Regions from separate parts of the Bacillus sp. GW821-FHT11D08 genome, predicted to be linked through region 2. Evidence: riboswitches for the same ligand, from Rfam matches in the RefSeq annotation. Region 2 holds a riboswitch; each other region holds the start of a gene.
The links. Region 2 has a riboswitch for thiamine pyrophosphate ahead of AC1RRX_RS06665 (acetylornithine deacetylase). Riboswitches for the same ligand answer to the same signal wherever they lie in the genome.

Region 1 (3,276 bases), 250 kb from region 2:
GGATGAGCTTGGCCGCGGCAGAAAGGAGCGTGGATTTTCCTGTTCCGTTAGGGCCGGCAATCGCGGTGATTGAACCTTTTTTTACGGAAAAGCTCACATCCTGAAAAATGACGTCTGTCCCTCTTGAGAATGACAGCTCGTGAACGCTCAGCGCGTCTTCTGCCGAAAGCGCGGCGGGCCGGGGTTCGGGCAGAGACGGTACAGATTCTTGAAACAGCTTTTCTTTACACAATGTAAAAGGAATGCTGACGTGCTCCTGCAATGAGATCACACGCGGAATCGGAATGCCGAGCTGCATCAGCTCTTCAATCTTTGTTTCAAAGATAACGTCCGTCTCTCCGTCCATCACCTTCTGACCCGTTTCGTCAAGAACAATCGTCCTGTCCATCCACGGCGCCCAATGATCAAGCTGATGTTCGATAACGAGAAGGCCGAAGCCTTTTTTTGCTTGAAGATCTTTGATCAGCCGCGCCAATTCACGTGCGGAATATGGATCAAGCTGTGCCGTCGGTTCGTCCAAAATAATGAGTTCCGGTTCCATCGCAATGATACAGGCAAGCGCCACTTTTTGTTTTGAACCGCCTGACAGCGAAGCGATCGTTCGCGTTTTCAAATGAGTGATCTCTAATTTTGCCAAAACGTCATCGATGATTGCGTCCATATCTTCTTTTGTATATTGCAAATTTTCCAGGCCGAAGGCGATTTCATCTTCAACCGTCAGCATGCAAAACTGCTGGTCCGGATCTTGAAACACGACGCCGATGGATCTGGCGGCGGGTTCTGTCAGATGTGAAAGAGGTGTTCCGTATAAAGAAACGGTTCCCGATTGAACCCCATCGCATGCTTCCGGGTACAGACCGTTTAAACAGAGAGCGAGCGAGCTTTTGCCGCATCCGCTCGGCCCGAGCAATAAAGCCCGCTCTCCTTTCCGGAGCTGAAAGGACACGTTTTGAAGAATCGGCTTTTCATCCTGATCATAAGAAAAGGTAAGACGGCCGGCCGATAGAAGGGGCTCAGATGCCTGCATCTTGGTTCACCTGTTTCTTTTTCTTCTTGAATTGTTTTCCGAGCGCCATGCCGTTCAGCACCCCTGTGTAAGCCAGCGCATCACTGATTGCTTTGCCGAGAAGGCCGGCAAGAAGCGCACCTGAGATCAGACGGATGAGAAGCATGACGGCTAATAAACCCGGATTCAAAACAGAGTATCCGGAAACGAACAAGTCATAAATGAAGCTCGTCACAGAAGACCCCATACCGGATAAAAGAAGCACGGGCAGGGTATACACCCGCCAGCGTGTCGCAAAAAAGACCGCTTCCGCACCGATTCCCTGTGCGATCCCGATCAGAATCACCATCGGTCCTGACGGATTTCCGAGTAAGCACTCCACAAAAGCGGCGATGATTTCAGAAACGAGAGCCGCTCCCGGTTTTTGAATAATGTACGCGGCAATTACCGAGACGATAAACCAGATACCGTAAATCGGTTCATAGCTCATCCGGCCGAAAAACCCTGCCGCTATATTGCTTGCATGAGTTGATACTAAATAAATGACAGCAAATACAACACTGATGACGGACATGACGACAATTTCTCTCATTTTCCAATTTTTCATTGTGATCTCCTGCTTTCTTATCGGATAGTTGTTTGTATGAAAGAGTTGATTTTACGAAAGACGATTGATCGTAAGTTTCATATTGCGGTGTCCTCCCCCGTTTTTTAATGAAAAATAAAAAACTGCATATCCGAGGGAATATGCAGCAGCAGAACGAAAACGCATGGGGAAAAACCCTGCGCTCCGGTCAATCTGCACTTCCCCACGCTGGTATTATCCAGATCGGGTTATAAGGGATCAAAACATGCCTGCCGCATGTTTTATCTCAGCCGATAACAGCACCCCTAGTGCGTTTCCTATACAGTTTTTTATGATGACATCATCATAGTTGATCATGTCTGATTTGTAAACAGCCTTTCTTCAAACAGAGTTTGGAATCGGACCGGATGATCATTCATAAAGATAAGTAGAGCCCTTTTGATCAAAAGGAAACGGAGGACATCTATGTTTGTTCATACAGTGCAGTCTGGTGACTCGTTATTTTCCATCAGCAGAAAGTACGGATACCCTGTTGACAGCATCAGAAGCGTCAACGGGCTTGAGGAAACGAATATCGTTCCGGGGCAGGCGCTTTTAATCCCTCTTAATGAATATACGGTTCAGCCGAATGATACGTATGCCGTTATCGCAGGTAAGGCTTATGTGCCGCAGATGCAGCTGATGCAGGCAAACCCGGATATTCCGCCGAACCGGCTGCGGGCGGGTATGAAAGTGAAGATTCCTGATATCTCTAACTATCTTGCGGGAACCCTGCAATTTTATGTCATTCGGACGCCTGAAGCGGATAGAGAGCTAATTAATGATTTTGCGCCGTATTCTTCGGCGATTTCTTTGTTTGAATATCATTTTGGCCCGAATGGAGATATCATTAACGATTTAAACGACAGAACCGCAATAGAAACCACATGGCAGAACAGAGTGCGTCCGCTTGCCGTCATTACGAATCTGACAGAAGGGGGATTCAGTCCGGAATTAGCCCATCAAGTGCTGCAAAATCCGACGGCAAGAACGAATCTCGTCAACAATATCGTCTCCTTAACCGTAAGAAAGGGATACGGCGGTGTAAATATTGATTTTGAACGGGTCAGAGAAGCTGACAGGGACCTCTTCACAGGATTTCTCCGGCAGTTAAAAACCCGGCTTTCAGAGCATCAGCTCGCGTTAACGATATCGGTTCCGGCGAAAACAAGTGATGCAGTGCCGTGGCTGAGGGGATATGATTACGGCGGAATCGGAGCCGTGGTCGATTATATGTTCATTATGGCGTACGACTGGCACCACGCCGGCAGTGAGCCGGGACCCGTGGCGCCTTTGACAGAGGTCAGGCAAACGATCAATTTTGCCATCAGCAGGGTGCCGAGAAGAAAAGTGATTCTCGGTGTTCCGCTATACGGGTATGATTGGGTGATTCCGTACCGTCCCGGAACGATCGGATCCGCCATCTCCAATCAGCGCGCCATGGAAACGGCCATGAAGCACCAATCAGTGATCCGTTATTCCCAGCAGGAGCGTTCCCCTTACTTCCGGTATACTGATGAAAATGGAAGAACGCATGAAGTGTGGTTTGAGGATGTGCGGAGCATGAGTGAAAAAATGGTTCTCGTCCGGGAGTTCGGACTGCAGGCGATCGGCGCGTGGCAATTAACGCTCGGTTTCAAACCGG
Region 2 (3,276 bases):
TTTTCGTCGTGAATCCGGCGATGACCTTTGTGTTAAGCTGATTCACACAGTTCCAGTCTTCTATCATGAGTGCCGAGGGGGTGGTAAGACTAAACGGGTGATATGTATTCATGGAGATCCAACCTTTCGACAAACATTAAAAAAGCGTAATTTCCCACTCATTTTAACACAATTTTAAGCATACGTTTAGCGGCTGATTGAAAAATGAGATAAATAAATGTGCCGGAAACATTGAGATTTCCGGCTTTTTACAAGTAAAGGGAGGATTACGCTCCCCCCTTTGGTTCGTTTACACGCACTAAGATGACATCTTCCCCAATTTTAACTATATTTCGCCAAGGAATGATCATTTCCTCTTCTTTTCCGAAAAAACCGAGAACTTTTCCGCTGCCGCCTAAAATAATCGCCTGAATTTTTCCCGTTGTCACGTTAATATCAATATCACCGATGCTCCCGAGTTTTTTTCCGTTCGACACGTTTACCACATCTTTTATTTGAAATTCAGATATGCTGATCATCCGTATCACGCCCTTTGCCCGTTCTTTTTCCTATTATATGAACGGCCGGGCTGAACCTTGTCACATCGGGCAATCTTTTTTGCGGCTGCACCAGCCGAGGATAAATCTCAGCATAATTTTCGTATAGTCCATAAGCTCATCAACGGACACTTCCTCGTTTACGGAGTGGGCGTTTTTTAAATCGCCGGGACCGTATATGACGCTCGGAATCCCGGCATGATAAAGCCACCCTCCGTCAGTTACGGTTTGGGAAACATCAATGACGGGCTCCTGTTTTCTGACGGCTGAGTGTGATGCAGCCAAGACAGAAACTGCCGGATGATCCGGGTCGATTTCCAGCGCCGGGAACACCTCTCCTCTGTCTTCAATCATCGAAGATCCGCCCCATTTGAACACCGGCCTGTTTTCTTTGAGCCACAGATCACTGTCAGCGACACGATTAATATAGTCTTCGATTTCTGCGGCTGCTTGTTCGTGCGTTTCGTTCGGATAAAAGTGGACGGTGATCCATAACCGGCATTCATCGGCGACAAACGCTGCGTGTCTTCCGCCTTCAATGACGGCAGGGTTGATCGTATTGGTGCCGGGCGCAAAGCCGGGGTAGCTTTTCGTTACCGCCCAGTGGCGCTCCAGCTCTCCCAAGGCAGTGATGATTTTCGCCATTTTTTCGATGGCGCTCGCTCCGAATGTGCCTCCGCCCGCATGAATCATATTGCGCCTCATGCCGTCATGAAATGTTTGTTTGCTTTTCAATTCTATCCAGCCGGTGATGACTCCGCCCTGCCCTTGAATATGCAGGCTGCTCGTATCCGCGACAACGGCAAAATCCGCGTGATAGCCGCGTTTGCAGCATTCCAGCGTCCCCGCCTCACCGACTTCTTCTCCGATTACAGACTGTACAATGAGGTCGCCCGGAAGCTCAATGCCGGCATCATGGATCAGCTTCAGAGAGAAAAGAACACACGCCAACCCCCCTTTCATATCAGCGGCGCCCCTTCCGATCAGCATGCCGTCTTTTACGATCGGCTGAAACGGGTCAGAGTGCCAGTCTTCGCCCCCGGCTTCTGCCACATCAATGTGTCCGTTTAAAATCAGGCTTTGATGCCTGCTTGAATCTGTCCCTTTTAAAACACCGACTACATTCGGATCTTCCGGATACACATCCCACATATCGACCGAGCAGCCCGTTTCTTTTAAAAAGCCGGCCACCCACTTTTGGGCTTCTGCCGTATTTCTTGCTGGCGGGGCCGGAGTCGGAAAGGCTATCAACCTTTCAGCAATATGTATGAAGTCATTCCGCCGTTTTTCCGCCTGGTGTAACAGCATATCAATCTGATGCATTAGAAATCTCCCCTTTGGCTGTATCAAAAAAACCGTTTCATTCATGAAATGAAACGGGTAAAAAACGGATCTTCCTCCGCTTTTTTCACCGCTTCCCTCCGCCGGCATGATCCGGATCAGGTCCTTTAAGGGTTGAGACAACGTCTCTCTCAGCCGCATGGCAGCACCCCCAGGGTGAATTTATGTTATTTTACGGATGATGCCTCTTTTGCACGTGTTAAAAACGGGCGGCCATTGTTCCATAAGACATTGACAGGCATATCGAAAAACGCTGTAAGCCGCTCGTCAGAAAGCATGTCCCTGATTTTCCCGGAGGCGAACACCTCGCCCTGTTTTAAAAGCAGCGCCTGATCAAATACCGGCAGAATTTCTTCAGCGTGATGGGTGACATAAAGGATGGACGGCGCATTTTCTTTTTCGGCGATCGACGTAATCGTGTCCAGCAGCTGCTCCCTTGCCATAAAATCAAGACCCGTCACGGGTTCGTCCAAAATCAGCAGTTCCGGATCAGCCATAAGCGCCCGCGCAATCAGCGCTCTTTGTCTTTCCCCTTGTGATAATGTTTCATAGCGTCTGTCGGCGTAACTGATGGCGCCCAAATCCTTCAGAAGACCGATCGCTTTTTCCCTTACCTGCTCACTTGGAGTTTCGTACAGCCCGATTGAGGCGTACGCGCCGCTGAGGGCGATTTCAAAAGCGGAGTCCGCGGCATATAATTTGTGCTGAAGACCTGCCGAAACAAGGCCGATTTTCCTTCTGAGCCTGTCACCGAGCTCAGTTTTGCCGAATTGATGGCCGAGCACCTGCATCTCTCCTGAAGTGGGGAAGTAATAAGAGCATAACATATTCAGCAAAGCCGTTTTTCCGGCTCCGTTTAATCCGTACAGCACCCAATTTTCGTTTTTCTCGACGCGCCAGTTAATATCTTTCAAAATCCATTTCCCGTTTCTTTTTAATGACACACTGTCCAGCTGTAAAATCATTGCAGTTTCCCCCGTTTACTTTATTTAAATTTTCTAAAAACTTTTACACATTAGAATACATCACTTTTTTGCAAACGTAAACCATCGCATGAAAAAAGCCTTTAAACAAGGTTTAAAGGCTTTTTCCGTTATTGATGGATATTCTTATTCATTTGTTTAATGGCTGCCTTTTCAAGCCTTGAGACCTGAGCTTGGGATATGCCGATTTCTTCAGCGACTTCCATTTGGGTTTTCCCTTGGAAAAAGCGCTTTCGCAAAATCATTTTTTCCCGTTCGTTCAGTCTTCTCATGCCTTCTTTCAGAGCCAGCTCCTCAATCCATTGTGTATCCTTATTGCGCTCATCGCTGATCTGGTCCATCACGTAAATCGGATCGCCGCCGTCATTATAAATCGGCTCAAACAGTGAAACCGGATCCTGGATGGCGTCAAGGGC
Region 3 (3,276 bases), on a different contig from region 2:
GGCTGTTATATCCTATTTTATCGGGTCATCTTGGGGGACTTGGGGGCTTTTAATGCCGCTCAGCGTAACGCTGGCGGTTCAGTCACATACCAGTTTATTATTAGCGATCGGGGCCGTGTTTGCGAGCGGAACATTTGGAGCGTTTGCTTCTCCTCTCAGTGATAATACGGTGACAACCTGTACGGTGTTGGGGATCGATGTTGTGAAGTATGCCCGTTCGAAGCTTGTTCCGGCGCTTATCGCCGCGGGGATCTCCGTTGTGTTATACGGTGCGTTTTCATTTTTCAGATAACAAATACTTTTTAAAGGCGGTATCCGAAATGGGGATAACGCCTTTTTATGAGCTGTTATACTAGAGGAAAAAAGAGGTGATGACATTGAAGCAGATTATTGCAATGGGCGGCGGGGGCTTTTCCATGGAGCCGGATCATCTTGTGCTGGATCAGTATATTTTAGAGCAGTCGGCGCGGTCAAAGCCGAAAATTTGTTTTTTGCCGACGGCAAGCGGAGATTCGGAGAATTATATCGGCATGTTTTATCAGGTCTTTCAAAAGCTGCGGTGTGAGCCGGATCACTTGTCGCTGTTTAAACCGCCGGGTTCTGATCTCAGATCCTTTCTCATGAAGAAAGATATTATATATGTCGGCGGCGGAAATACGCGCAATATGCTTGTCTTATGGAAAGAGTGGGGGCTTGACCTTATTCTTCGTGAGGCTTGGGAAAACGGCATCATGTTGGCGGGTCTCAGCGCCGGGGCGATTTGCTGGTATGAAGAAGGATTGACGGATTCGGCTGGAGATTTGAGAGAGTTAAGAGCTTTAGGATTTTTGCCGGGAAGCTTTTGTCCGCACTATGACGGAGAAGCGGAGCGCCGGCCGGTGTATCACCGTCTGATTTCAGAAAAGAAACTCAGGGAGGGCTATGCCGCTGATGACGGCGCTGCGCTTCATTATAAAGACGGTCAGCTGTTCCGGGCTGTCTCTTCCAGGGAAACCGCAAAGGGTTATCGGGTTTTTAATACCGAAAAAGGCGTTCGGGAAACAGAGCTTATGACCGTACCGTTATCTGAATTTTGATAATATGCTTTTTTTTGTACACAACTTATGTTACGATGAGAGCGAAATCAATAGTTACTGGGGGTGCCCGTCTGAGCGGGCTGAGAGAGAAGCGGCGGCTTCTTAACCCTTTGGACCTGATCTGGTTCGTACCAGCGTGGGGAAGTAAAGGTTTTATTATTGTTGATGAAAACAATAATAGTTTCTTTCTGACTGCAAAACCGGGTTCTTCTTTGAACCCGGTTTTTTTGTGCTGGTGCTGAGCTTGGTTCTGTTATTCAAATGATAAAGGAGAGATTTGTATGCAAAATCAATCAGTACAGCAAGCGAACATTTCCATTATGTCGAGTTTTTCCGGCAGTAAAAAGGTTTATGCAGAAGGTTCTTCGCCCGATATACGAGTGCCGATGCGGGAAATCAGCCTGAGTGCGACTACGGGGGCATTCGGGGAAGAGGAGAATGCGCCGGTCCGTGTTTATGATACGAGCGGGCCGTATACAGACCCAGATGTACAGATTGATATTCATGAAGGGCTGGGGGCGCTCCGCACAAAGTGGATTACCGGGCGCGGAGATGTAGAAGAATATAACGGCCGGACCGTGAGACCTGAAGACAACGGTTATAAAAAAGAGGGCCGTGCCGCTGAATACCCCGGCCTACAGCGGAAACCGCTTCGGGCCAAGCCGGGGAAAAATGTAACACAATTGCATTATGCGAGAAAAGGCATCATTACGCCGGAAATGGAGTTTATCGCAATACGTGAGCACGTGTCTCCCGAATTTGTCAGGGAAGAGGTGGCGAGCGGCCGGGCGATTATTCCTTCTAACGTCAACCACCCGGAAAGCGAGCCGATGATTATCGGCCGGAATTTTCATGTGAAAATTAATGCCAATATCGGCAACTCGGCTGTTACATCTTCTATCGAAGAAGAAGTCGAAAAAATGACGTGGGCGATTCGCTGGGGCGCCGATACGATGATGGACTTATCCACGGGAAAAGACATTCATACGACGCGTGAATGGATTATCCGCAACTGCCCCGTGCCTGTGGGGACGGTGCCGATTTATCAGGCGCTTGAAAAAGTAAATGGCATTGCCGAGGATTTAACGTGGGACATTTATCGTGACACATTGATTGAGCAGGCGGAGCAGGGCGTGGATTATTTCACCATCCATGCCGGCGTATTGCTTCGTTACGTCCCGTTAACGGCTAAACGCACGACGGGAATCGTATCCCGCGGGGGGGCGATTATGGCGCAATGGTGCCTGGCTCATCATCAGGAAAGCTTTCTGTACACGCATTTTGAAGAAATTTGTGAAATCATGAAGACCTATGATATCGCTTTTTCTCTTGGTGACGGGCTTCGCCCCGGTTCGATTGCGGATGCCAATGATGAAGCGCAGTTTGCGGAATTGGAGACTCTCGGAGAATTGACGGAGATTGCGTGGAAGCACGATGTGCAAGTGATGATCGAAGGACCGGGTCATGTGCCGATGCATAAAATTAAGGAAAACATGGACAAGCAGCTGGAAATTTGTAAAGAGGCGCCTTTTTACACGCTCGGGCCATTAACGACGGATATCGCTCCGGGTTATGACCACATTACTTCAGCAATCGGCGCGGCGATGATCGGCTGGTACGGGACGGCGATGCTTTGCTATGTCACGCCGAAGGAGCATTTGGGGCTGCCGAATCGTGATGATGTAAGAGAAGGCGTCATTACGTACAAAATCGCGGCACATGCCGCAGACCTTGCTAAAGGGCATCCGGGTGCACAGATCCGTGACGATGCTCTGTCTAAGGCGCGGTTTGAATTCCGGTGGCGTGATCAATTTCATTTGTCGCTTGATCCTGAAAGAGCAATGGAATATCATGATGAAACGCTGCCGGCTGAAGGCGCAAAAACGGCTCACTTCTGTTCGATGTGCGGTCCGAAGTTCTGCAGCATGAGAATTTCTCAGGATATTCGTGATTATGCGAAGGAAAACGGACTTACTGAAGACGAGGCCGTCAACGAAGGGCTGAAAGAAAAAGCAAAAGAGTTTGCAGAGAAGGGAAGCCGCTTATATCAATAAAAGAAAAGATGAGGATGGAGTTTGCCCATCTTCATCTTTTTTAGAAAAACGGTGAACGGCGAAGCGGCGGAATGCTCTGTTCAAAGCGGAATATATTTTCCGGATCGTATTTCGTTTTGACTTGACGGAGGCGGTGAACATTTTCT

Region 1: linked by a shared signal. The riboswitch ahead of AC1RRX_RS05610 (ECF transporter S component) and the one ahead of AC1RRX_RS06665 (acetylornithine deacetylase) in region 2 are both predicted to bind thiamine pyrophosphate.
Region 3: linked by a shared signal. The riboswitch ahead of thiC (phosphomethylpyrimidine synthase ThiC) and the one ahead of AC1RRX_RS06665 (acetylornithine deacetylase) in region 2 are both predicted to bind thiamine pyrophosphate.

What each region holds. Positions count from the first base shown of each region.
Region 1 covers NZ_JBXARS010000002.1:369,723-372,998, forward strand. Annotated here, with positions in the region: gene AC1RRX_RS05605 (ABC transporter ATP-binding protein) at 1-1,027, opposite strand, end outside; gene AC1RRX_RS05610 (ECF transporter S component) at 1,014-1,613, opposite strand; TPP riboswitch at 1,796-1,909, opposite strand; gene AC1RRX_RS05615 (glycoside hydrolase family 18 protein) at 2,058-3,276, shown strand, end outside.
Region 2 covers NZ_JBXARS010000002.1:618,157-621,432, reverse strand. Annotated here, with positions in the region: gene pgeF (peptidoglycan editing factor PgeF) at 1-112, opposite strand, end outside; gene AC1RRX_RS06670 (YlmC/YmxH family sporulation protein) at 267-518, opposite strand; gene AC1RRX_RS06665 (acetylornithine deacetylase) at 579-1,859, opposite strand; TPP riboswitch at 1,936-2,040, opposite strand; gene AC1RRX_RS06660 (ABC transporter ATP-binding protein) at 2,045-2,842, opposite strand; gene sigG (RNA polymerase sporulation sigma factor SigG) at 2,971-3,276, opposite strand, start outside.
Region 3 covers NZ_JBXARS010000012.1:2,214-5,489, forward strand. Annotated here, with positions in the region: gene AC1RRX_RS18410 (Na+/H+ antiporter NhaC family protein) at 1-292, shown strand, start outside; gene AC1RRX_RS18415 (Type 1 glutamine amidotransferase-like domain-containing protein) at 378-1,076, shown strand; TPP riboswitch at 1,126-1,236, shown strand; gene thiC (phosphomethylpyrimidine synthase ThiC) at 1,358-3,130, shown strand; gene AC1RRX_RS18425 (FAD-binding oxidoreductase) at 3,171-3,276, opposite strand, start outside.